Youhaiella tibetensis: one gene and its partners. The protein of the gene in region 5 interacts with the protein of the main gene of each other region in a pairwise test. Links are inferred from orthologs where the notes say so. Each region holds a gene or a part of one and is shown on either strand. Other genes may lie near its edges.

Region 1 (3,045 bases), 830 kb from region 5 along the record:
TCATGACCTGCATACGGCAGGCATGACAGGCAGCGACCACCTACCGGTGGTCTTCACCTTCACCGTGGACCAAGGGAGCCCGGACTAGACGTCCATGTCGAAGACGAGGATGCCGGCCACGCCGCCCTCGGCTGCCGCGACGAGCCGTGCGCCCGCCGCCTTGTGGTCCGGATCGACGAGATAGGCGTCGCGTGCCGTGGCGTCGGCGAAGTCCATCATGAAGCCGTCGGCAAAACCCTGCCCCAGCCCCTCTGGGCTGACATTGGCGCCGAACGAGGCCCGTTCGAGGCCATCGATCCGGTCGACCAGTGCCTCCAGCTCGGCATAGATGGCCGCGCGTTCGGCGGCGTCGACATCCGCCCTGAATTTTATCCAGACGCAGTGACGGATCATCAGCCGGTGAACCTGTTGTTGCGCGGGAAGCCGTTGGGCGGCTGGCGGCCGGCCTGGGCGCGATCGCCGAGCCATTCGGTCAACTCGCCCAGCGGACGGGTGAAGGTGCGGCCGGAACTGTCCGTCCACACAAGGCCGTCCTCGGACTTGAAGGTCTTGAGGTCGGAGATGCCGCCGTCCTTGTACTTCTGCAGGCGCACGCCCTTGCCGCGGGTCATTTCCGGCAATTGCTGGATCGGGAAGACCAGGAGCTTGCGGTTCTGGCCGATGACCGCGACCATGTCGCCAGCCACGGGCACCAGCAGGCGCGCTTCCTCGGCGCCCGAGACGTTGAGCACCTGCTTGCCCTTGCGGGTGTTGGCGATGAGGTCGTCTTCGCCCACCACGAAGCCGTTGCCGCCGCTCGAGGCGACGATGCGCTTGGTGCCGGGGCGGTAGACGAAGAGATCGACGATGTCGTGTCCCTCCTCGATATCGACCATGATGCGCACCGGCTCGCCCTGCCCGCGTCCGCCGGGAAGCTTGTCGCCGCCCAGCGTATAGACCTTGCCCCCCGTGGTGAGCATCAGCAGCTTGTCGGTGGTCTCGGCCTTGACGGAAAGCTTGAGGCGGTCACCCGCCTTGAAACCCTTTTCGTCCACATCGTCCGTGTGACCCTTGAGCGCCCTGATCCAGCCCTTTTCGGAAAGGATGACCGTGATCGGCTCGCGCTCGATGAAGGCAGTCTCGATCTCGGCATGATCGGCGTCGGGCGCTTCGCTCAGCGCCGTGCGGCGCGGGCCGAGCGGGTTGTCTTCGCCGTAGGCGGCCTTGAGGTCGCTGACCTGCCGCGCGATTTCGCCCCATTGGCGGCGCTCCGAGCCGAGCAGCGTCTCCAGGTGGCCGCGTTCGGTGAGCAACGCCCCGTGTTCGGTGCGTAGCTCCATTTCCTCGAGCTTGCGCAGCGAGCGCAGGCGCATGTTGAGAATGGCTTCTGCCTGGTTCTCGGTCAGGTTGAACGTGGCCATCAACTGGGCCTTGGGGTCGTCTTCCTCGCGGATGATGCGGATCACTTCATCCAGGTTGAGGAAGGCGACGATATAGCCTTCGAGCACTTCGACGCGCTTGGCGATCTGGTCCAGCCGGTGCTGGCTGCGGCGGATGAGCACGACTTTGCGATGGTCGAGCCAGGCGCGCAGCGCTTCGGGCAGGCCCATGACCTTGGGCACCGTGCCCTTGTCGAGCACGTTCATGTTGAGCGGGAAGCGCACTTCGAGGTCGGATACCTTGAAGAGCTGTTCCATGAGGATTGTCGCGTCCACCGTGCCGGCGCGCGGCTCGAGCACCACGCGCACATCGTCGGCGCTTTCGTCCCGGATGTCCTTGAGCAGCGGCAGCTTCTTGGCCATCAGCAGCTCGGCGACCTTTTCGATCAGCCGTGACTTCTGCACGCCATAGGGGATCTCGGTGACTACGATCTGGTAGACGCCGCGGCCCTTTTCCTCGCGCTCCCACTTGGCGCGCAGGCGGAACGAGCCGCGGCCGGTCTCGTAGGCGTTGACGATCGAATCCACCGGCTCGACCAGCACGCCGCCGGTCGGGAAGTCCGGTCCCTTGACGAACTGCACCAGCTCGCGCGCATCGGCGTTGGGGTTCACCTGGATGAGGTGGAGCGCGGCATCGCACAGCTCGCCCACATTGTGGGGTGGGATGGAGGTCGCCATGCCCACCGCGATACCCGTCGAACCATTGGCCAGCAGGTTCGGGAAGTTGGAGGGCAGGACGATCGGCTCCTCGTCCTCGCCGTCATAGGTCGCCTTGAAGTCGATGGCATCCTCGGTGATGCCCTCGAGCAGCCGGCTCGCGACGTCGGTCATGCGGCTTTCGGTATAGCGCATGGCCGCCGGGCTATCGCCGTCGATATTGCCGAAATTGCCCTGGCCATCGACCAGGGGATAGCGCTGGGCGAAGTCCTGCGCCATGCGCACGAGGGCGTCGTAGATCGACTGGTCTCCGTGCGGGTGGAACTTACCGATCACATCACCGACGATGCGGGCAGACTTCTTGTAGCCTTGGTCGGGGTCCAGGCGCAGCAGGCGCATGGCGTGCAGGATGCGGCGGTGCACCGGCTTGAGGCCGTCCCGCGCGTCGGGCAGCGCGCGCTGGGTGATGGTGGAAAGCGCATAGGAGAGATAGCGCTCCTCGAGCGCCTCGCGCAGGTCCACGATACGGGTTTCGCCGCCATCCTCCGGCTTGGGGAGGTCAGCGTCGTCCATTGATGTTCTCGATCATGCGAATCATTTTGCGAGTATAGCCAAAGCGGCGGAAAACGGAGGCTTGCGCGCGTTTTCCCGGGTAAAAAGCGGTTCAGCGCGTGAGAATTTCGATCAGCGTCTCGCGCATGGGCGGCGGGTCGATCTGGCGGGCGTGCCAGACGTGCATGTCCAGGAAGTATCCGGTCAGCGCGAAGGCGTCGGCAACCTCCTGCGGGGTTGCCGGTCCCTGCCCCAGCAGAAACGCCGGCAGGCGCAGCAGCCTGTCCTTGTAGGGCTCGGCGGCCTCCCGGCTCACCGCCCGGCCGGAGCGGGGCGAAACGTGGGTCAGGTCCTCGCTCGAACCCGTCACCGCGCAGCTCGACAGGTCGAGGCCGAACCCGAGTTCCTCGAGCAGCAG
Region 2 (3,020 bases), 1.3 Mb from region 5 along the record:
GGCCACTTCGTGCCCATTCGGGTCTAGGATCGAAACGGCGTCGCCGCGCGAGAACTCGCCGCGCACCCGCGTGACCCCGATAGGCAAGAGGCTCTTGCCGGTCATGAGGGCGCGGGCGGCCCCGGCGTCGACCTCGAGCGAGCCGGCGACCTCGAGCGTCCCCATGATCCAGCGCTTTCGCGCCTGGGCCCGCGACTGCACAGGGTGGAAAAGCGTATGCTTGCCGCCTTCGACCAGCGCCTTGAGCGGGTGGTCGGCGGTGCCCTTGGCGATGATCATGGCGGTTCCAGCCTGGGTCGCGATCTTGCCGGCCTCGACCTTGGTGGTCATGCCGCCGCGCGACAGGTGGCTGGCGGCGCCGCCGGCCATGGCCTCGATCGCCGGGGTGATGGCAGCGACTTCGCTCAGGTGCGTGGCCGAAGGGTCCTTGCTCGGCGGGGCGGTATAGAGCCCGTCGATATCGGAGAGCAGCACCAGGCAATCGGCCTCGATCATGGTGGCGACACGCGCCGAGAGCCGGTCATTGTCGCCATAGCGGATTTCGGCGGTGGCGACGCTGTCATTCTCGTTGATGATCGGCACTGCACCGAGCGAGAGCAGCGTGGTGACGGTGGTGCGCGCGTTGAGGTAGTAGCGCCGCTCCTCGGTGATATTGGGCGTGATCAGAATCTGGCCGGTGATGATGCCGTGTTCGCCCAGCGTTTCCGCCCAGGCCTGGCTCAGCGCGATCTGGCCGGCCGAGGCGGCGGCCTGGCTCTGCTCGAGCGTCAGGGCAATGGCGTCGAGCTTGAGGAGCCGGCGTCCGAGCGCGATGGCGCCCGAAGAGACGATGACGATGTCCCGTCCCTCGGCCTTGAGCGCGGCGATGTCGCTGGCCAAGGCTCGCAGCCATTGCGTACGCAGCTTGCCGGTCTGGCCGTCCACAAGAAGGGCCGAGCCGATCTTGACCGTGAGGCGCCGGTAGGGCGCCAAAGCATTGTTCCCCCCAGACATTTGCTTTACGGCGCCCAGTTCGGCTCGATGGCCCGGCGCGCCGCTTCCTCGCGTTCGGCCCTGGTCCGGTCGATGACGTCGACGACGGCGTAGAGCACGGCGTCCATGCCTTGGTGGGTTGCCGCGGAAATCCCGAAGACCGGCGCCTTGGAAATGCGCTTCAAGGTCTTGAGCTTTTCCTTGGCCTCGTCCTCGGGGATGGCGTCGATCTTGTTGAGCACCACCAGTTCGGGCTTTTCGGCGAGCAGCTCGTCATAGAGGAAGAGCTCGTTGCGGATGCCCTTGTAGACGGATTTGACGTCGTCCTGGGTGCCGTCGATCAGGTGGATGAGCACGTTGCAGCGCTCGATGTGGCCCAGGAAGCGGTCGCCGATCCCGATGCCCTCATGGGCGCCCTCGATCAACCCGGGAATATCGGCCAGGACGAAGTCGCGCTCGCCGATCTTGACCACACCCAGGTTGGGATGGAGGGTGGTGAAGGGGTAGTCGGCGATCTTGGGCTTGGCGGCCGAGACCGCGGCCAGGAATGTCGACTTGCCGGCGTTGGGCTGACCGACAAGGCCTGCATCGGCGATGAGCTTGAGGCGCAGCCAGATCCATTTTTCCGTGCCTTCCTGGCCGGGATTGGCATGGCGCGGGGCCTGGTTGGACGAGGTCTTGAAATGGGCGTTGCCGAACCCGCCATTGCCGCCCGAGAGCAGCACGACGCGCTGGCCGACCTCGGTCATGTCGGCGATGAGGGTTTCGTTGTCGTCCTCGAAGATCTGCGTGCCGACGGGCACGCGCAGCACCACGTCGGCGCCATTGGCGCCGGTGCGGTTCTTGCCCATGCCATGGGTGCCGGTCTTGGCCTTGAAGTGCTGCTGGTAGCGATAGTCGATGAGCGTATTGAGGCCGTCGACGCATTCGACGACGACGTCGCCGCCGCGTCCGCCGTTACCGCCGTTCGGGCCACCGAATTCGACGAATTTTTCGCGCAGGAAAGAGACGGAGCCGCCGCCGCCGTCGCCGGAGCGGATATAAATCTTGGCCTGGTCGAGAAATTTCATCGTTGCTGTCCAATCCACGCTTTTCGCGTGAGTTCGGTGTCGATATGGCGCACCTCGGCGTTGCGCGCAAGGCAATGCATGGAGGAACGGCCGATCTCGGTAAATCCGAGCTTCTTTTGCACGTTGAGCGAGGCGATGTTGAATTCGAAGACGCCCGAGAGAATACGGTCGGCATCGGTGACGGCGAAATACCAGTCGAGCGCGGCGCGGGCAGCCTCGGTCATGTAGCCGCGCCCCCAGAAGGGCTGGCCCAGCCAATAGCCGATCACCGGCTGTCCGCCCAGCCCGATATGGTAGCCGACGGCGCCCGCCAGCCCCTGGCCGGGCACTTCGATGGTGAAGTTGGTTTCCTCTGGCGGCAGGTCGTCGCGCCGCGTGCGCAGCCAGGCCTTTGCGTCGCCCAGGAAATAGGGGTGGGGTACGCGCGCCAGGTTGCCCGAGACCGCCAGATTGTTGAGATAGAACGCGATCCGCTCGGCATCGCCGACCTCGGGCAGGCGCAGGATCAAGCGCTCTGTGTTGAGCGTGGCCTTCATCGGAAACGCTCCTCGAAGGCGGCGCGGGTCAGGGCGGTGCCGACCCATTCGTATTGAGCGTTGAGGGACTTGGAGAAACGCGTCTCGCGGATAGTCTCGACGAAGCCGAGCTTGCGTTGCACCGACCGCGATCCTGCATTGTCGGCATCGGCGCTCGAGAGCACCTCGTCAGCACATTCGGGCTGTGCGAAATACCAGCGCAGCAAGGCCTGGGCGGCCTCGGTCATGTAGCCGCGCCCCCAATGGGGCTGCGCCAGCCAGTAGCCGAGTTCGGCGGCGATGCTGACGGTGCCGATCATGCCCGTGCCGGGCAGTTCGATCGTAAAGATCGCCTTGCCGGCGTGAGGCGCGTCGGGCAGTTGAGCCAGCCATTCGGCGGCACCTGCCGGGGTATAGGGATAGGGAACCAGGGGCAACCACTTGGCCACCTCGAAATTGGACA
Region 3 (2,843 bases), 2.6 Mb from region 5 along the record:
CGACCGCCGCACTGCACTGGACGCCTTCTATGGCGGACCGGTCTGGAGGGCGCATCGCGACCGCGCCAACGCCACCATGGCCGATAGCGACGACGTGCATCTGCTTTCCACCATGGCCCCGCAGGACGGCTTCGTCCGCCCTGCGCGCCCGCGCCGGCCGCGCGGCGCCTTCGCCACCAACGGCTCGCGCTTCATCGTCATGCTCTATCGGCTGGCCGATAACGGCCGCGCCGCCGAGTTCGACGCGCGCCTGCGCGCCGCCCTTGCCGAAACCGGCATCGACCCGCTGGCGAGCTTCTTCACGCTCGCAGCCGAGAACAACTACCCCAGGCTCCCCATCCACACCGACGACCCGGTGCATGTGGTGCTCCTGCGCTTCGACAATGCGGTGGGCCTTGAAACCTGGCTGCAGGCCCCGCCCGCGGGGCTCTCCGACTTCCTCAAGGCACCGCCCGAAACCCTCATTCTGCAACCGACCGCACGCTCGCTGCTGCGCTGAACCGAAAGGTCCCTGCGATGAATTACCATCCCACCGATTTCGCCGCACCCACCGGCGCCGTCCACGACTTCGATTTCCTCCATGGCGACTGGATCGTCTCCAACCGGCGCCTCAAGCGCCGATTTGCCGGCTGCGAGGACTGGGACGAGTTCGAGGCCAGCTTTCGGTGCGAGCCGCGCCTGGGTGGCGGCGCCAATATCGATGAGATGCAGGCGCCGGACCGCGGCTTTTCCGGCATGAGCCTGCGCCTTTTCGACTTGGCCGCCCGGCGCTGGGCGATCTACTGGGTCTCGAGCCAGCAGGGCACCCTGTTTCCACCCGTGCAGGGCGGCTTCATCGGCGATCACGGCGTGTTCGTGGGCCGCGACGTCGACGGCGGTCAGCCCGTCAACGTGCAGTTCTTCTGGACCCGCCTGGGGCCCGATGCCGCGCGCTGGAGCCAGGCGTTCTCGCGCGACGGCATCGTCTGGGAAACCAACTGGATCATGAATTTCCGCCGCAAGGCCTGATCAGGTCTGCTTGCCGGCCCGGTTGCGGCTCGCCTCGCGCCGGGCCTGTTTTCTTTCGAGATCCTCGCGCGCCTGGGCCACGGCCGCATCGCCCATATGCGATGCCCCGCGCGCCCGGGCGAGCGCGATCTGGCGCTGGCGTTCCGCCACGCCCTGGCGCACCTCACCTGCGCAATGGGGGCAGCAGATGCCTTCCCTGTAGTCGGCATGCGCGCGGTCGGCCGGGGTCAGGGGCCGGCGGCAGGCCCGGCACAGCGTCGCCGCGCCCTCGCGCAACCCATGGACCACCGAAACACGCTCATCAAAGACGAAGCACTCGCCCTGCCAGCGGCTCTCCGCTTCCGGCACCGTTTCCAGGTATTTGAGGATGCCTCCTTTGAGGTGGAACACCTCTTCAAAACCCTTCGAGAGCAGGTAGGCCGACGCCTTCTCGCAGCGGATGCCGCCGGTGCAGAACATCGCCACCTTGCGGTCGCGTTCCGGATCGAGGTGCTTTTCGACGAAGTCCTTGAATTCAACGAAGCTCGCGGTCCTGGGGTCGATTGCTCCCTCGAACGTGCCGAGCCCGGCCTCGTAGTCGTTGCGCGTGTCGAGGAGCACCACATCGTCCTGGCCGATCAGCGCATTCCAGTCCTGCGCCTCCACATAGGTGCCGACCCGCTCGCTCGGCCTGACCTCGGGCGCGCGCAGCGTCACGATCTCCTGCTTGACGCGCACCTTCATGCGCAGGAAGGGCATGGCGTCGGCAGTCGAATACTTGAGCTCGGCGCCCTGGAACGGAAACGTCTCGTTGAGGTGATCGACCAGCGCATCGATAGCCTCGGGCCTGCCCGCGACCGTGCCGTTGATACCTTCTTCCGCCAGGATGATCGTTCCCCTGATCGCGCGGGCGCAGCAGAACTGGGCCAGATCGGCCTTGCGGCTTAGGAACCCGGAAAAGTCGGCGAATTTGTAGAAAGCCGCGACCTTGAAGGCCGGGGACGAAACGGGCAGATTGCTCATGCGCGGCTTTCTAGCACCGCGCGCCGCGCTGCGCCATCTGGCCGCCGCCACACTCGCCCAGGGAGGAAATCATGACCTATCGTGCCCATTCGGCGCGCTACGACACCATGCAATACCGGTTCACCGGTCGCTCGGGGTTGAAGCTGCCCGTCATTTCGCTCGGCCTCTGGCAGAATTTCGGTGGCACCCGCGACTATCCGAGCGCCTTCGAAATCCTGAGCTACGCCTTCGATTCGGGCATTACCCATTTCGACCTCGCCAACAATTACGGCCCGCCCTACGGTTCGGCCGAGGAACTTTTCGGCGACGTGCTGGCGCGCGACTTCCGTCCCTATCGCGACGAACTCATCGTCTCGTCCAAGGCCGGCTGGGACATGTGGCCGGGGCCCTATGGCAATTTCGGCTCGCGCAAGTATCTCATCGCCAGCGCCGACCAGAGCCTCAAGCGCATGGGGCTGGACTACTTCGACATCTTCTATTCCCACCGCTTCGATCCCTCGACCCCGCTCGAGGAGACCATGGGGGCCCTGGCCCAGCTGCACCGGCAGGGCAAGACGCTCTATGTCGGCATTTCCAACTACCCCGAGGCGCAGACCCGCGAGGCCTATCGCATCCTGGCGGACATGGGCGTGCCGCTGCTCATCCACCAGCCGAGCTATTCCATGCTCAATCGCTGGATCGAGAACGACAGGACCATCGAGGCGCTTGGCGAACTGGGTGTCGGCGTCATCGCCTTCTCCCCCCTGGCGCAGGGCATCCTTTCGGGCAAATACAACGCCAAGTCGGACCTGACGGGCACCCGCGCCGCCGAGAACTACTCGCTCTCGTCCCGC
Region 4 (4,016 bases), 500 kb from region 5 along the record:
GATGGCAAGACCGGCGAGCGTTCCGCGCGCCAGCGCATTGGCAATGATGACGGTCACGGTCGGCCCCGGCACTATGGCCAGCACGAAACACGCACCGAGATAGGTGATGATGGTCGGCAGATCGAACATGTTTGTCCCCCGCGAGCAAAACGCCCATCAGGAGATATCACTGCCGCACCTTGGTTCGAAACCGGAAAGTGGCGCCGAACCGGCTAATTGAGGCGAACGTCGGTTACCCCGGCCAGGGCCTTGATGCCGCCCGCCACCTCCGCCGTCAGCTTGAAGCTGCCCGGAAGCTTGATCTCGTATTCGCGCGCACCGCCATCGCGCGACACGATGAGCGTCACTGCCCCCTCACCACCCGGCTTGAGCTGGGCGCGAATGGCCGGCAGGCACTTCTCGCTCTCCGGGAACACGGTGAGCTGGCGCCCGAGCTTCTCGGTAGCGCCGTCGATCGATTCCGCCTTGATCAAGCGCAGGCTGATCCCATCCGGGCGCTCGTCCGCCTCGACCTCGAGGATCAGCGAACGACCGGTTTCGAGCACCGAACCATAGAGCGAAATCTGCTCGGAGAACGCGATGCACTCGTAGCCGCCACTCTGATCGGAGAGGTTGAGAATGGCCATTGGCGTGCCCTTGCGCGTCCGTCGGTCCTGCCGCGAGGACAGCGTGCCCGCAATACGCCCCGCCCGCGCCCCTTCCTTGACGGCACGCTCGAAATCGCCCCAGCGCTGCACGCGCAGTTTCTCGAAGAGATCGGTATAGGCGTCGAGCGGGTGAGCCGAGAGATGGAAACCGATGGCCGAGTACTCACGCTCCAGCCGCTCGGCCAGGCTCCAGGGCTCGAACATCTCAGGCAGGATGATCGGCTCAGGCTTGTCGGACGCAAACATGTCCACGATGCCATCGTTGCGGTCAGACGCGACGCGTTGAGCGGTGCCCAGCACGGAGTCGATTGCGGCAAAGGCCTGCTCGCGCCGCGAAACCAGGGAATCGAAGGCGCCGGCATTGACCAGCGTCTCGAGCGTGCGTCGGTTGACGATCTTGGGGTCGACGCGCGTGGCGAAGTCGGCGAGATCCGCGTACGGGCGATCGCCCCGAATCTCTGCGATATGGTCGGCCACCTGCCGGCCGATGCCTTTGACCGCGGCCAGGCCGTAATGGACCTTCTTGTCTCGCACCGAGAAGACCGCCTCGGACTGGTTCACGCACGGAGGCACGATGGTGATGTTGTGGCGCAGGGCCTCGCGCCGGAAATCCGCCAGCTTTTCAGTGAGCCCCATGTCGAGGGTCATCGAGGCTGCAAGGAATTCCTCGGGATAATGGGTCTTGAGGTAGGCCGTCTGATAGGACACCCAGGCGTAGGCGGCCGCGTGGCTCTTGTTGAAGCCGTAGTTGGCGAACTTTGCGAGAAGATCGAAGATCGTATCGGAGAGGGCTTCCGAGACGCCATTCTTGATGGCGCCGTCGCGGAATCGGACGCGCTGGGCGTCCATCTCGGCCTTGATCTTCTTGCCCATGGCTCGGCGGAGCATGTCGGCCTCGCCGAGCGAATAGCCCGAGAGCACCTGGGCGATCTGCATCACCTGCTCCTGGTAGACGATGATTCCGTAGGTTTCATCGAGCACCGAACTGAGGGCCTCGTGCGGGTATTCCACCTGCTCGCGGCCGTGCTTGCGGTCGCAGAAGCTGGGGATGTTATCCATCGGGCCGGGCCGATAGAGCGCGTTCATGGCGATGAGGTCTTCGATGCGGTCGGGCTTGAGGTCGATAAGGGCACGCCGCATGCCCGGACTTTCAAACTGGAAGATACCCGCCGTGTCCCCGCCCGCGTAAAGTTTGTAGGTCGCCTCGTCATCGAGGGGAATCTTGTCGATGTCGAAGGTGCCGTTCTCGCCGTTGATCATCTTGACGGCGTAGCTGATGGTCGTCAGCGTCTTGAGGCCCAGGAAGTCGAACTTCACTAGCCCAGCGGGCTCGACCCACTTGAGGTTGTACTCGGTGACCGGCATGTCCGAGCGCGGATCGCGGTAAAGCGGCACCAACTCCTGGAGCGGGCGGTCGCCGATCACGATGCCGGCAGCATGCGTCGAAGCGTGGCGGAAGAGCCCTTCGAGCGCCTGGCCGATTTCGAGGAGCTGGGAGACGGTTTCGTCCTCGTCGCGCATCGCCCGCAATTGCGGAACTTCGGCGAGGGCACGTTCCAGCGTCCAGGGATCGGCGGGATTGGCCGGAACGAGCTTGCAGATGCGATCCACCTGGCCGTATGGCATCTGCAGTACGCGGCCCACGTCGCGCAGCACAGCGCGCGCCTGAAGCGTACCGAAGGTGATGATCTGGGCCACCTGCTCGGCCCCGTATTTCTGCTGCACGTAACGGATCACCTCTTCGCGGCGATCCTGGCAGAAGTCGATATCGAAGTCGGGCATCGAGACGCGTTCCGGATTGAGGAAGCGCTCGAAGAGCAGGTTGTAGCGGAGCGGGTCGAGGTCGGTGATGGTCGTCGCCCAGGCGACGAGCGAACCGGCGCCCGAACCACGGCCGGGGCCAACGGGTATACCCTGCCCTTTCGCCCACTGGATGAAGTCGGCCACGATGAGGAAGTAGCCGGGAAACTTCATCTTCTGGATGATGCCGAGCTCGAACTCGAGCCGTTCATGATACTGCTCGGCGGTCCAACCCGGCGCCAGGCCGTTGACCTCGAACCGCTTGGCGAGGCCATCACGCGCCATTTTCCCGAGCGCTGCCGCTTCGGCGGCCACGGCCTCATCCTCGCTCACCCCCGGGGCAGCGGCGAACTTGGGCAGGATCGGCCCGCGCGTGCGCGGCCGGTAGCTCGTGCGCTGCGCGATCTCGATGGTGCTGTCGAGCGCCTCGGGGAGATCGGCGAAGAGCTCCATCATCTCGGCGCGCGTCTTGAAATAGTGCTGGTCCGAGAGCTTGCGCCGCTCGGTCTGGGCGAGCACGGTGCCGCCCGCAATCGCCAGCAGCGCGTCATGCGCCTCGAAATCCTTGCGCGACTTGAAGAACGGCTCGTTCGTGGCAACGATCGGAACGCCGCGCTTATAGGCGTAGTCGAGCAGCTGCGGCTCAACGAGCGCCTCGTTGTGGCGTCCGTGGCGCTGCAACTCGATATAGAGCCGGTCGTCGAACAGCTCGCGCAACCGATCGAGCCGCGAATGGGCGTGGGCTTCAAGGCCACTGGCGAAGAAGGGATCGACTGATCCTTCCGGCCCGCCCGTCAGGCAGATGATGCCCTGGAGGTTATCACGATCGAGCCAGCCGATCTTGGCGGCGGCCCTGCCGTTCTCGCCTTCCAGATAAGCGCGGCTGACCAGACGCGAGAGATTGGAGAACCCCTCACCGGTCGCCGCCATGAGCACAACCCCGCCCTTGCCGAAATTGCCGCGTTCGGGCCCGCGATCGTCGGCGGTCCAGAAATCGAGCGCCAGCTCGCACCCGATCAGCGGCTGAATGCCCTTGCTGGTGGCCTTTTCGGAGAGTTCGAGAGCGCCGAAGAGGTTGTTAGTGTCGGCGATGCCGATCGCGGGCTGCTTGTCCTCCTTGGCCAGCTCCAGAATCTTGGCGAGCTGGATGGCCCCTTCGAGAAGGGAAAAGGCCGAGTGGACGTGCAGATGAATGAAACCTGGACCGGGCATGAACGATATTCCGTGTGGACGTATCTTTTACATCCAGGAGGCGCAGAACCAACTGCGCCTCACGATCAATTCACAACCCTCACACGAGTCGGGAGAACACATCCATCCAGGTGAGCGCGGAGATGGTGAAAGCACCCAGGGCGAGAACGGCGAACAGGTCCTTGATGAAACCGATGATCATTTCAAAGCTCCTTTGTTGCTGTTCCGTTCTTATATGTTCTCTATTCGTTCATGTCCAGGAACACGGGTGTTCGCGAGGTTAAAAGGGTAACGAAACGTTAAAATTTGAATCAAATCGGGTGCCCTCCCCGCTGTTCACGCAACGAACAACAGGACCAAAGCGCAAGATGGCCGGAG
Region 5 (2,753 bases):
TCTTCGCGGCTCTCGTTCTTGTCCACGGCCAGCGTGTTGCGGATGTAGGCGCCCACATTGACGTGGTCGATGTCGAGGATCGGCAGTTCGTCGAAGCCCAGTTCCTTGAGCTTGTTGAGCGTCTTCTCGTCGATCTCGTCACCGGCTTCGACGTAGACTTCACCGGTCTGGAAGTTGATGAGGTCCTCGGCGACATAGGTGCCGTAGAGGTCTTCATCGACCGCGAGCAGGTGGGTCAGGCCATTCTCGGCGAGCTTCTTGGCCTGGCGGGCCGAGAGCTTCTTGCCGCCCTCATGAACCACGTCGCCGGTCTTGGCGTCGATCAGGTCATGGGTCGGCTTGGCATTCTTCATCTTTTCCCAGTTGTAGGGAACCTGCCAGCCGGTCTTGGTCTTCTCGTAGTTGAGCGTGTTGTAATAGGTGCTGAGGATTTCCTCGGCATCCATGCCAAGCGCCTTGAGCAGCGAGGTCACCGGAATCTTGCGGCGACGATCGATGCGCGCATAGACGATGTCCTTGGCGTCGAACTCGATATCCAGCCACGAACCGCGGTAGGGAATGATACGGCCGGCGAAGAGCAGCTTGCCCGACGAGTGGGTCTTGCCCTTATCGTGGTCGAAGAACACGCCCGGCGAACGGTGCATCTGGGAGACGATCACGCGCTCGGTGCCGTTCACGATGAACGTGCCGTTCGAGGTCATGAAGGGCATGTCGCCCATGTAGACGTCCTGCTCCTTGATGTCCTTGACGGAGCGGGCACCGGTTTCCTCGTCCACTTCGAACACGATCAGCCGCAGCGTCACCTTGAGCGGCGCGGCGAAGGTCATATCGCGCTGCCGGCACTCGTCGACGTCATACTTGGGCTGCTCGAACTCGTACTTCACGAACTCGAGGGAAGCGGTGTTGGAAAAGTCGGTGATCGGAAAGACCGATTTGAAGACAGCCTGAAGTCCTTCTTCCGGACGGCCGCCCTTGGGCTCGTCGACCAGAAGAAACTGATCATAGGAGGCCTTCTGGACCTCGATCAGGTTCGGCATCTCCGTGACTTCGCGAATGCGGCCGAAAGTCTTGCGTACCTTGCGGCGGCCGTTGAACGTGGTAGCCATAAAAGCTCCTCAGTTTTCTCGATGTCTCGGAGGCAAATGTCCAAAGACCCGACTATCAGCCGTCGGCTCTCGGGACATGTGCCCTGGTGTGTATTTAGTTCCGCAACTATCGCCCTACCCCTGGCGGGCGGCGACCCATCCAGCTACGCGGACGGGGAGTTGGGGCGGCGCGTCGAGCGCCACCCCGAAAGTCGGTAAGACGAACTTACTTGAGTTCGACCTTGGCGCCGGCGTCTTCCAGCTTCTTCTTGATGTCTTCGGCTTCAGCCTTCGAAGCGCCTTCCTTGATGGCCTTCGGAGCGCCTTCGACGAGAGCCTTGGCTTCGCCCAGGCCCAGGCCGGTGATGGCGCGGACTTCCTTGATGACGTTGATCTTGTTGTCGCCGAAGGAGGCGAGGATCACATCAAATTCGGTCTTTTCTTCGGCAGCGGCGGCCGGAGCAGCACCACCGGCAGCGGCGGCAACGGCGACCGGAGCGGCAGCGGAAACGCCCCACTTCTCTTCGAGAAGCTTGGAGAGCTCGGAAGCTTCCAGGACGGTCAGGGCGGACAGTTCATCAACGAGTTTGGCGAGATCGGCCATTTGAATACTCTTTCAGGTTTGTTTCAGTTCGAACCGTGGAGGGTGTCCACGTAAGGTTAGGCTGCGCTCTTGTCCGCATAAGCGGCCAACACGCGGGCAATCTGTCCGCCAGGCGCCTGGACGACCGACGCGATACGGGTCGCGGGCTGCTTGAGCATGCCGGCGAGAGTAGCGCGCAGTTGATCCAGCGAAGGCAGAGTCGCCAGGGCCTTGACGCCATCGGCATCAAGGGCGGTCGAGCCCATAGCGCCACCGAGAATGACGAACTTCTGGTTCTTCTCGGCGAACTTGGCAGCGATCTTGGGCGCTGCCACGGGATCTTCCGCATAGGCGATCAGCGTCGGGCCGGTGAACAGGCCCGAGATGTCCGCAGTATCGGTTTCCTTCAGAGCGAGCTTGGCAAGACGGTTCTTTGCGACCTTGACCTTGCCACCGACGTCGCGGACCTGCTTGCGCAGGCCTTCGAGGTCAGCAACGGTCAGGCCGGAATTCTGCGCAACGACGATCGACCCAGCGCCAGCAAAAGCTGCCTGGAGCGATTCGACGACAACGCGCTTTTCCGCTCTTTCCATGCTAGTCTCCACATACAGTCCAGCGTTGCCGCCGGACCCTTTGCCATTTGCTGCCCCCTTCCCGGATCGCTCCGGCTCGGGATGCAACGGTTACATGCCTGTCAACCGAACTCCCCGAAGGGCAGCTAGGCCTGGTTCGTACCTGAAAACCTAAAGGGCCAGACGGCCCTCGAAATCTTCTGGTCTTCCCCCCGTCTATTGCAGGCTTTGCTTTTAAGTCCGCCCGTAAAGGGTTGGGACGCCAGCAGTCTCGGACAGGTCTTAGCCGGATCGCTCCGGCTTCCCGGACGGCCCGAAGGCCGCCCGAAACTCTTGCACGCCAGCCCTTAGAGGACCGACGACGGCTCCACGTGCACGCCAGGACCCTGGCTCGAGGACACCGCAACGCGCTTGACGTAGGTGCCCTTGGCACCGGCCGGCTTGGCCTTGGTCACGGCATCGGCGAAAGCCTTGATGTTCTGGAGCAGCGCGTCTTCGCTGAACGAAGCCTTG

What was found.
Region 1: the proteins of rplL (region 5) and parC interact in binary tests that used the Escherichia coli proteins (3 or more experiments, as listed by UniProt). The link is inferred for Youhaiella tibetensis from one-to-one orthologs.
Region 2: the proteins of rplL (region 5) and obgE interact in binary tests that used the Escherichia coli proteins (3 or more experiments, as listed by UniProt). The link is inferred for Youhaiella tibetensis from one-to-one orthologs.
Region 3: the proteins of rplL (region 5) and trhO interact in binary tests that used the Escherichia coli proteins (3 or more experiments, as listed by UniProt). The link is inferred for Youhaiella tibetensis from one-to-one orthologs.
Region 4: the proteins of rplL (region 5) and dnaE interact in binary tests that used the Escherichia coli proteins (3 or more experiments, as listed by UniProt). The link is inferred for Youhaiella tibetensis from one-to-one orthologs.

The regions. Positions count from the first base shown.
Region 1 is NZ_CP041690.1:1,932,960-1,936,004, reverse strand. Bases 21-3,045 are described here. They hold parC (DNA topoisomerase IV subunit A), read right to left. Parts: upstream 2,649-3,045; coding sequence 393-2,648; downstream 21-392. Other genes in these bases: recO (DNA repair protein RecO), read right to left, coding at 2,740-3,045; FNA67_RS09285 (Dabb family protein), read right to left, coding at 85-393; FNA67_RS09290 (endonuclease/exonuclease/phosphatase family protein), read left to right, coding at 21-88. Outside these bases: more of FNA67_RS09290, read left to right, coding at 1-20. UniProt on the Escherichia coli protein: Topoisomerase IV is essential for chromosome segregation; it is the principal protein responsible for decatenating newly replicated chromosomes. It relaxes supercoiled DNA.
Region 2 is NZ_CP041690.1:4,017,892-4,020,911, reverse strand. What follows is about bases 21-3,020. They hold obgE (GTPase ObgE), read right to left. Parts: upstream 2,043-3,020; coding sequence 999-2,042; downstream 21-998. Other genes in these bases: FNA67_RS19700 (GNAT family N-acetyltransferase), read right to left, coding at 2,575-3,020; FNA67_RS19705 (GNAT family N-acetyltransferase), read right to left, coding at 2,039-2,578; proB (glutamate 5-kinase), read right to left, coding at 21-993. Outside these bases: more of proB, read right to left, coding at 1-20. UniProt on the Escherichia coli protein: An essential GTPase which binds GTP, GDP and possibly (p)ppGpp with moderate affinity, with high nucleotide exchange rates and a fairly low GTP hydrolysis rate.
Region 3 is NZ_CP041690.1:188,717-191,559, forward strand. What follows is about bases 6-2,828. They hold trhO (oxygen-dependent tRNA uridine(34) hydroxylase TrhO), read right to left. Parts: upstream 2,002-2,828; coding sequence 1,009-2,001; downstream 6-1,008. Other genes in these bases: FNA67_RS00885 (NIPSNAP family protein), read left to right, coding at 6-499; FNA67_RS00890 (hypothetical protein), read left to right, coding at 517-1,008; FNA67_RS00900 (aldo/keto reductase), read left to right, coding at 2,082-2,828. Outside these bases: more of FNA67_RS00885, read left to right, coding at 1-5; more of FNA67_RS00900, read left to right, coding at 2,829-2,843. UniProt on the Escherichia coli protein: Catalyzes oxygen-dependent 5-hydroxyuridine (ho5U) modification at position 34 in tRNAs, the first step in 5-carboxymethoxyuridine (cmo5U) biosynthesis.
Region 4 is NZ_CP041690.1:2,265,758-2,269,773, forward strand. What follows is about bases 13-4,008. They hold dnaE (DNA polymerase III subunit alpha), read right to left. Parts: upstream 3,660-4,008; coding sequence 213-3,659; downstream 13-212. Other genes in these bases: FNA67_RS11000 (LysE family translocator), read right to left, coding at 13-129. Outside these bases: more of FNA67_RS11000, read right to left, coding at 1-12. UniProt on the Escherichia coli protein: DNA polymerase III is a complex, multichain enzyme responsible for most of the replicative synthesis in bacteria. This DNA polymerase also exhibits 3' to 5' exonuclease activity. The alpha chain is the DNA polymerase catalytic subunit.
Region 5 is NZ_CP041690.1:2,761,536-2,764,288, forward strand. Bases 1-2,733 are described here. They hold rplL (50S ribosomal protein L7/L12), read right to left. Parts: upstream 1,690-2,733; coding sequence 1,312-1,689; downstream 1-1,311. Other genes in these bases: rpoB (DNA-directed RNA polymerase subunit beta), read right to left, coding at 1-1,106; rplJ (50S ribosomal protein L10), read right to left, coding at 1,746-2,261; rplA (50S ribosomal protein L1), read right to left, coding at 2,588-2,733. Outside these bases: more of rplA, read right to left, coding at 2,734-2,753. UniProt on the Escherichia coli protein: The binding site for several of the GTPase factors involved in protein synthesis (IF-2, EF-Tu, EF-G and RF3). Is thus essential for accurate translation.